DNA from 2 places in the Mesorhizobium sanjuanii genome. Region 2 is predicted to be linked to the other one. Evidence: riboswitches for the same ligand, from Rfam matches in the RefSeq annotation. Region 2 holds a riboswitch; the other holds the start of a gene.
What was found. A riboswitch is a leader RNA that binds a small molecule or an ion and turns the genes downstream of it on or off. The one in region 2 is predicted to bind cobalamin.
Positions count from the first base shown of each region.

Region 1: it holds a riboswitch for cobalamin, as region 2 does, so the genes downstream of both, metE (5-methyltetrahydropteroyltriglutamate--homocysteine S-methyltransferase) here and CN311_RS16730 (DUF1636 family protein) in region 2, are expected to answer to the same signal.

Region 1 covers NZ_NWQG01000013.1:73,735-78,334, reverse strand. Annotated here, with positions in the region: gene CN311_RS03200 (cytochrome P450 family protein) at 1-541, shown strand, start outside; partial or broken gene CN311_RS03195 (cytochrome P450) at 550-794, shown strand; cobalamin riboswitch at 1,069-1,268, shown strand; gene metE (5-methyltetrahydropteroyltriglutamate--homocysteine S-methyltransferase) at 1,385-3,715, shown strand; partial or broken gene CN311_RS03185 (IS256 family transposase) at 3,898-4,600, shown strand, end outside.
Region 2 covers NZ_NWQG01000103.1:16,000-20,599, forward strand. Annotated here, with positions in the region: gene CN311_RS16715 (NuoB/complex I 20 kDa subunit family protein) at 1-497, opposite strand, end outside; gene CN311_RS16720 (NADH-quinone oxidoreductase subunit A) at 488-853, opposite strand; gene CN311_RS16725 (winged helix-turn-helix domain-containing protein) at 1,184-2,383, shown strand; cobalamin riboswitch at 2,413-2,616, shown strand; gene CN311_RS16730 (DUF1636 family protein) at 2,655-3,083, shown strand; gene cobW (cobalamin biosynthesis protein CobW) at 3,086-4,123, shown strand; partial or broken gene CN311_RS16740 (cobaltochelatase subunit CobN) at 4,142-4,600, shown strand, end outside.

The sequences.
Region 1 (4,600 bases), on a different contig from region 2:
GCTCATCGACATGCTGTTCATGGTGCTCTCTGCGGGCTTCGTGACCACCGCCGGCGTCATCGGCAATGGCGTGCTGGCATTGCTGACGCATCCGCAGCAACTGCACTTGGTGCGCAGCGGCCAAGTTCCGTGGTCACAGGCGATCGAGGAGATCCTGCGCTGGGGCAGCTCAGCGGCCAATCTGCCGTTCCGCTATGCCACCCAGGACGTGGAGATCGACGGATGCATGGTCCGCCGCGGCGATGCCGTCCTGATGGCGTTCCATGCGGCGAACCGGGACGAAAAGGCCTTCGGTCCCGGCGCCGACAGGTTCGATGTCACCCGGCGGCACAACCCGCATTTGTCATTCGGCGAGGGGCCGCATTCCTGCCTGGGCGCTGCGCTGGCGCGCCTGGAATTGCGCTGCGCCTTCCCCGCGCTGTTCGGGCGGCTGGAGGATCTGGCGCTGACCATCGCTGCGGAGGACGTCGTCTACATGCCGTCTTACGTCATTCGCTGCCCGCAGCGTCTGCCGGTCACCTTCCGCGCTTCCATCGCTTAGAGAGTCCGGCATTCACCCCGGATTCGGTGATTCTCGGTTCGCCGGGATGGCTGGTCTCGCACGAGGGGGCGAGCATGCCCGGTTACGCACGATCGTGGCGCCGGCCTTCAGCAACCGCAGGGCGAAGCTGCTCGCGCAGCAGGTCGAGGCGATCGCCGCGCAATTGTTCGAGACGCTGGCGGCCCAGCCCCAGCCCGCCGACCTGAGGCGCCACCTCTCCTTTCCGCTTCCGGCCATGGTCATCAGCGCGCTGGAATGCGCAAGCACGCTGAGCGAAGCCGAGCGGGGTACAAATACTGTGATTCCCGGCGGACCGTGACAACCTGGCCCGACTTTACGCCCTTGAGCCCGGCGACCTCGATCTGATCCGGCGTCGCCGATGGGGACAAGGACCTCTCCGAGCCTGCACTGATGAGAGGCCGCATCGTATGCAGCTTTGGGCGAAAGAGACCGATCAGCACAAGGGCATTATTCGCATCATCACATAAACATCTCGTTATATGTATTGACAAGGAGCGAAGCGGCTGTGATTGTGCGCATGTCGTGGTTCTCCGCGCGGCACTGCCGTAGCGGAGCTAAGAGGGAAGCCGGTGCGATGCCGGCGCTGCCCCCGCAACTGTTAGCGGCGAGCCAAGCCCATTGGTGTCACTGAGGCGAACGGCCTCGGGAAGACGGGCAGAGGCTTTGACCCGCGAGCCAGGAGACCTGCCACGACGAACAACGTCCACGGGCGGGGTGTCTCGGTGGCCGCGGTAGCCCGGCTTCGTGCCGCCTGCTCGCGCGTTCCTTGTCCCCACGCCCCAACCATCGGGGTATGGCATGACTGTCTCTCAACGAATTCCTGTGGCGACGCTCGGCGTGCCGCGTATCGGTCGACGGCGGGAACTGAAATTCGCGCTTGAAAGCTACTGGTCCGGAAAATCTCCCGCTGCCGACCTGCTCGCGATGGCGAAGGCGCTACGCGCCGCTAGCTGGAGGGAGCAGCACGATCGCGGCGTGTCGAAAATCCCCTCCAACGATTTCTCGCTTTATGACCATGTGCTCGACACCGTTGCCATGGTCGGCGCCGTGCCGGCACGATACGCCTGGACTGACTGCGAGGTCCCACTCGATATCTATTTCGCAATGGCGCGCGGCAACCAAGATCAGGCCGCTGATTGCGGACATGCCGGTGACGAGCATGCGGCCAACGGGCATGGCCTTGCCGCGATGGAAATGACCAAATGGTTCGACACCAACTATCACTACATTGTGCCGGAACTTACCGACGATCAGAGCTTTGCCCTCTCGTCGGCGAAACCGGTCGATCATTTCCTCGAGGCCAAGGCGCTCGGCATCCACACGCGCCCGGTCCTGCTTGGACCGGTTACTTTTCTCAAGTTGGCGAAGTCACCTGAGGAAGGTTTCAACCCTATCGCGCTCCTGCCACGGCTGCTGCCCGTCTACGAGGAGCTCCTGCGGAGGCTGAAGCTCGCGGGAGCCGATTGGGTGCAGATCGATGAGCCGGCGCTCGTGGTCGATCTGGTTCCCAATGAACGGGATGCGCTCCAATTCGCCTACTGCCGGCTGTCAAAAGCAGCACCGGAGTTGAAGATCATGGTCGCTACCTATTTCGGATCGCTGGGAGACAATCTCGAGACCGCAATTTCTCTGCCCGTGGCGGGACTGCACGTCGATCTCGTGCGCGCTCCAGAGCAGTTGGAGACCGTCGGCCGGCTCGCGCAGAAGGAACTTGTGCTCTCGCTCGGACTGATCGACGGCCGCAACGTCTGGCGTGCGAACCTGCCTGCCATACTTGACCGCATCAAGCCGATCGTCGCCGGCTGGCCGCTGGACCGCGTGGAGATCGCCCCATCCTGCTCGATGCTGCATGTGCCGATCGACCTGGACATGGAGACGGAACTCGATGCGGATGTGAAGTCGTGGCTCGCCTTCGCGGCGCAAAAGACCGGCGAGCTGGTCGTGCTCGCCCGTGCCCTGGCCGAAGGCCGGGACGCGGTCGCCGCCGAACTGGAGGCGTCGGCTGAGGCTGCCGCCGTTCGCGCGACATCCGCGAAGGTGCATGATCCGCTCGTCGAAGGCCGGGTCGCCAGCATCAAGGTCGGCATGACGCGCCGGAAGAGCGCATTCGCCGTGCGCTCCAAGCTTCAGGCCGACACGTTTGGCTTGCCTTCCTTTCCCACCACGACGATCGGCTCCTTCCCGCAAACAGCCGAGGTTCGCAAGGCGCGGGCAGCCCATGCCAAAGGCGATTTGAGTTACGTCGACTATGAGGCGTTCCTGAAGAAAGAGATAGAAGCCGCCGTTCGCTGGCAAGAAGAGATCGGACTCGACGTGCTGGTCCACGGCGAATTCGAGCGCAACGATATGGTGCAGTATTTCGCTGAGCAGCTCTGCGGCTTCGCCTTCACGCAACACGGGTGGGTGCAGAGCTATGGCTCGCGCTTTGTGCGACCCCCGATCATCATTGGAGATGTGTCGCGACAAAATCCGATGACACTACACTGGTGGCGATATGCCCAGTCGCTGACGCCAAAGCCGATGAAGGGCATGCTTACCGGCCCGGTGACGATCCTCAACTGGTCCTTCGTCCGAGACGATCTTCCGCGCTCAGCCGTCTGCCGCCAGGTCGCGCTCGCCATTCGCGATGAAGCGAGCGACCTCGAAAAGGCCGGCGCCAGGATGATCCAGATCGACGAAGCGGCACTGCGCGAGGGCTTGCCGCTGCGCGAGGCCGACTGGGAGGCCTATCTCGACTGGGCCGTCGAATGCTTCCGGCTGGCTTCAACGGCGGTCGGCGATGCGACCCAGATCCACACCCATATGTGCTACTCCGAGTTCGGCGATATCGTGGACGCGATTGCCGAAATGGATGCCGATGTGATCTCCATTGAAACCTCGCGCTCGCAGATGGAACTGCTCGATACGCTTCGAACCTTCAAGTATCCGAACGGGATCGGTCCTGGCGTCTATGACATTCACTCGCCGCGGGTCCCGGAAGTGGGGGAGATTTCCAACCTCATCATGCTTGCGCGCGAGCGATTGTTGGATGGCCAACTGTGGGTGAATCCCGACTGCGGTCTCAAAACGCGCAGATGGCAGGAGGTCCGCCCTGCCCTGATGAACATGGTGGCTGCGGCACGCGCAATTCGGGAAAAATCGCAGACCGCGTAGGGCTCGCTCACCCTCCCCCGCCGGGGTCGCCGGGGTCGTGTCCCATCAGGTGGTGTAGCTCGGCGGTTACGAAGCCGCTCGCGAGCGCGCCGTTAGTAGCGAGTGAGCGGCGTGTCGGTGGTCATCGGCGCTTTCCGGTAGGGTTTGGTTGTTGACGCCAACCCATTTCGGAAGGACCACCGATGACCGACGACATGATGAACCTGCGCACGCTCGTGGAGAAGACCCCGGATGCCGATCTGCTGCGCGAGATGATCGGCTTTGCCGCCGAGCGGCTTATGGAGCTGGAGGTGGGCGCGGCCACCGACGCCGGCTATGGCGAGAAGACCCCGCTGCGGCTCGCCCAGCGCAATGGGTACCGCGACCGGGACTGGGAGACGCGGGCCGGCACGGTTGAGCTGCGCATCCCGAAGCTCAGGAAGGGAAGCTACTTCCCGGGTTTCCTCGAACCGCGCCGCATGGCCGAGAAGGCGCTGACCGCCGTCATCCAGGAACTTATGTGCAAGGCATCTCGACCCGGTCGGTTGACGACTTGGTCAAGGCCATGGGGATGAGCGGCATCTCCAAGAGCCAGGTCTCGCGGCTGTGCGAGGAGATCGACGGCAAGGTGAAGGCCTTCCTTGAGCGGCCGATCGAGGGCGATTGGCCATACCTGTGGATCGACGCCACTTACCTGAAGGTCCGCCGCGGTGGGCGGATCGTCTCGGTCGCCGTCATCATCGCCGTCGGCGTCAACGCGGACGGCCGGCGCGAGGTGCTTGGCATGGAGATCGGCACGTCGGAGGCCGAGCCGATCTGGACCGAGTTCCTGCGCAAGCTGACCCGTCGCGGCCTGCGCGGCGTCAAGCTCGTCGTCTCCGACGCACATGAAGGCCTCAAGGCGGC
Region 2 (4,600 bases):
CCGGGCACATAGATGTCGACCGGCACGATGCGGTCGCAGCCGCGCACCACCGAATAGGAATAGTGGTAGTAGCCGCCGCCATTGGCGCAGGAACCCATCGAGATGACGTAGCGCGGCTCCGGCATCTGGTCGTAGACCTTGCGCAGCGCCGGCGCCATCTTGTTGGTCAGCGTGCCGGCGACGATCATGATGTCGGACTGGCGCGGAGACGCGCGAGGCGCGACGCCGAACCTCTCCGAGTCGTAGCGCGGCATCGAGGTGTGGATCATCTCGACGGCGCAGCACGCCAGACCGAACGTCATGAACATCAGCGAGCCGCTGCGGGCCCAGGTGATCAGCGCCTCGGTCGAGGTGACGAGGAAACCCTTGTCGGCCAACTCGTTGTTGATCTCCAGGAAGAACGGATCGTCCTCCCCCACCGGCCGGCCGGTGTTGGGATCGATGAGGCCCTTGGGCCTCGGCGCGACGAGGGTGCCTGAACTGTCGTTCAATCCCATTCCAGCGCTCCTTTTTTCCATTCATAGGCAAAGCCGATGGTCAGCACTGCCAAAAACACCATCATCGACCAGAAACCGAGCATGCCGATCTTGGAGAACGACACCGCCCACGGAAACAGGAAGGCCACTTCCAGGTCGAAGATGATGAACAGGATCGACACCAGATAGAAGCGGATGTCGAACTTCATGCGGGCGTCGTCGAACGAGTTGAAACCGCATTCGTAGGCGGAAAGCTTTTCCGGGTCGGGATTGCGGTAGGCCACCAGGAACGGCGCCACGATCAGCGCCAGACCGACGACCAGTGCCACGCCGATGAACAGGACGATGGGCAGGTACGAACTCAGAAGTGCGTTCATGCTGCGGCTTTCCGTTGCCAATCCACTTTGATTACAGCACGGAACCGTATTGCGGAAGCGTGACAGTTTAACCACTGAACCGTTTTAGGGGCTCTATGCTGCAACGCGGCGAGGGTTAGCGCAGCGCTTTCGGCGAAGCAAGTCAAACCTTGTTCAAAACACGGTGCTGGACGGCACATCCCGAAAAACTGGTCCGATCCGCTCCTGTTTGATTTCCTTCACTTTTTACTCCACTTTTCTCTCCTGACATATATCCCGCCAAATCCCTGCTAGCATGGTCGGGAATCATCGGTTCTTGCCTCGCTTGAACACCATCAGGGCGCCGTCAGCATGAAGGAAAAGATCTCGCTCGGCATGGCCAGGCGCATCGCACTCGCCGCACAGGGTTTTACCGATCCGAGGCCGGGCGCCACGCCGGACCGCCGCCACCTGGCTCGCGTGCTGGCGCGCACCGGCCTGCTGCAGATCGATTCCGTCAGCGCGGTGGTGCGCGCCCACTATATGCCGCTCTACTCCCGCCTCGGTCCCTACCCCCTGTCCCTGCTCGACAACGCCGCTGTCACCCGCAAGCGCACGGTGTTCGAATATTGGGCGCATGAGGCCTCGTTCCTGCCGGTCGAGACATACCCGCTGATGCGCTGGCGCATGCAGCGGGCCGAGCGCGGCGACGAAATGTATCTGGGCCTCGCCAAATGGGGCCGCGAGCATGCCGCCTATATCGAAGATATCTACCGCGAGGTCGCCGAACGCGGCCCGATCGCCGCTTCTGCATTGGAGGGCCAGAAAGGCTCGGGCGGCTGGTGGGGCTGGAGCCACGCCAAGCACGCCTTCGAATGGCTGTTCTGGGCCGGCCGCATCACCACGGCGCATCGCCGCGGCTTCGAACGCTTCTATGATCTGCCCGAACGCGTGCTGCCGCCCGCCGTGCTCGCCCTGCCAGTGCCAACTGCCGAGGACGCGCATCGCGAATTGCTGCGCATCTCCGCCCGTGCCCATGGCGTGGCGACCGCAGGTGACCTGCGCGACTATTTCCGCCTGTCGCCGGCCGACATCAAGGGTCGGATCGAGGAACTGGTCGAAACGGGCGAGCTATTGCCGGTGCGCGTCGAAGGCTGGAGCAAGCCGGCTTACCTTCATAAGGACGCCCGCTTGCCGCGAAAAATCGAGGCCCGCGCCTTGCTGGCGCCGTTCGATCCGGTCGTCTTCGAGCGCTCGCGCACCGAAAGACTGTTCGACTTCCGCTACCGCATCGAAATCTACACGCCGGCCGAAAAGCGCCAATACGGCTATTACGTCCTGCCGTTCCTGCTTGGCGACAGGATCGTGGCACGCATCGACCTCAAGGCCGACCGCCCGGCAAGCGTCCTGCGCGTCCATGCCGCCTATGCGGAGCCCAGCGCGCCCGCCGAAACGCCGGCCGCGCTGGTCGAGGAGCTGAAGCAGATGCAGGGCTGGCTTGGCCTCGAACGCATCGAGGTGACACCAGCCGGGGATCTGGGTCCGGCGCTTGTCGACATCGCAGTGTCGTAAGCTCACGTTGACACCGCTGCCCGCAAAAGCCTAAATCCGGTTCAGACGGTCTCCTCTCGGCAAAGGGAGGAGCCAAGAGGGAATGCGGTGCGAAATCTCGGTTTCAAATCCGCGGCTGTCCCCGCAACTGTAAGCGACGAGCCAAGGCCGAAAACCACTGGGATGTTCCCGGGAAGGCGGCACAAAGGCGATGACCCGCGAGCCAGGAGACCTGCCGTCTGAGAGACAAGAATCCGATCGCCTGGCGGGTTTTCCGGGCAAGGAGCCTGATTTGGAACGCGACAGCAGTTTTTCGGCTGAGACAGCGGACATATTGCCCGGCGGGGACGATTCCCTGGCCGGCGTCACCGTCATCGTCTGCTCTTCCTGTCGCAATGAGGCCGGCTCCGATGCCCATCCCCGCGCCGGCGCGCTGCTCGCCGATGACACGCGTCAGGCCGCCTCTGGCGAAAAAATCCGCATCCGCACCGTCGAATGCCTCGGCAATTGCAAGCGACGGCTCAGCGCAGCGATCCTTCGTGACGGCTGCTGGAGCTACGTCTTCGGCGACCTGACTCCCACCAGCGGCGCCGATCTCGTCACCGGCGCGAAGCTCTTCGCCACCTCGACCGACGGTCTCATCCCCTGGCGCGGTCGCCCCGACAGCCTGAAGCGCGGCCTCGTGGCCCGCATCCCTCCCCTCGACCTCCTGAAGGACTGATCATGACTGGTTCCGTCTCCCGCGTTCCCTGCACCGTCGTCACCGGCTTTCTCGGCGCCGGCAAGACGACGCTGATCCGCCATCTGCTTGAAAACGCCGGAGGCAAGCGGCTCGCCATTATCGTCAACGAATTCGGCGATATCGGCATCGACGGCGAGATCTTGAAAGGTTGCGGCATCGACACCTGCCCGGAGGAGAACATCGTCGAGCTGGCCAATGGCTGCATCTGCTGCACCGTCGCCGACGATTTCGTCCCGGCGCTCGACCAGATCCTGTCGCGGACGCCGAAGGTCGACCATATCCTGATCGAAACCTCCGGCCTCGCGCTCCCAAAGCCACTCGTCCAGGCCTTCCAGTGGCCGTCGGTGAGAAGCCGGGTGACGGTCGACGGCGTCATCGCCGTGGTCGACGGCCCGGCGCTGGCCGAAGGTCGCGTCGCCAACGACATGGACGCCCTGCAGGCGCAGCGCGCTCAGGACGAGACGCTCGATCACGATGATCCTGTGGAAGAAGTGTTCGAGGATCAGCTTGCCTGCGCCGACCTGATCATATTGTCGAAGAGCGACTTGATGGATGCCGCCGGCTCGGCCCGCGCCAATGCCATCATCGGCGAGCATGTCGCGCGTGCCGTGAAGATCGTGCCGACATCGCAAGGCAAGGTCGATCCCTCGGTGCTGCTCGGTCTCGGCCTCGCCGTCGAGGACGACATCGAAAACCGCAAGACCCATCACGACGATGAGCTCGACCACGAGCATGACGATTTTGACTCCTTCGTCATCGACATCGCCTCCGTCTCCAACCCGGACGAACTGGCAAAACGCGTCGCCACCGCGGCTGAGGAAGAGAACGTTTTGCGCGTGAAGGGCTTCGTCGAGGTCGGCGGCAAACCGATGCGGCTGCTGCTGCAGGCCGTCGGCCCGCGCGTCAATCACTATTACGACCGCGCCTGGACGGCCGAGGACGACCGCCGCTCGCGCCTCGTCGTCATTGGCTTGAAGGGGCTGAACCGCCCGGCGATCGAACGTATCCTCGCTGGCTGAGGCAAAGCACAAACCGCGATGCACATCCTCACCACAACATCCGCCTCGCTCGACGATCTCGCCGAGCCTGTCGATCTCAGGCAGACGCCTGCGGATGTCGTGGCCCTGTCCTTCACCGACAGCGATCTGGCCGGGCTGGCGGCGGGCTGGAAGGCGGATGCGGCACGCCTGCCCTCGATGCGGCTGGCGGCGCTTCGCGATCTGCGTCATCCGATGTCCGTCGATCTCTGGATCGACAGCGTCGCCCGCCACGCCAAGGTCATCCTCGTCCGCATCCTCGGCGGCTACGACTGGTGGCGCTATGGCTGTGACCAGCTTGCCACGATTGCGCGCGCACGCGGCATCAAGCTGGCGCTGCTGCCCGGCGAGAGCCACGACGAGGATCCGCGGCTGATCGAAGGCTCGACGCTGCCGCGCGAGGAGTTGGATGGCCTCCTCGGCCATTTCCGCGAGGGCGGCCCGGAGAACATGAGGGCG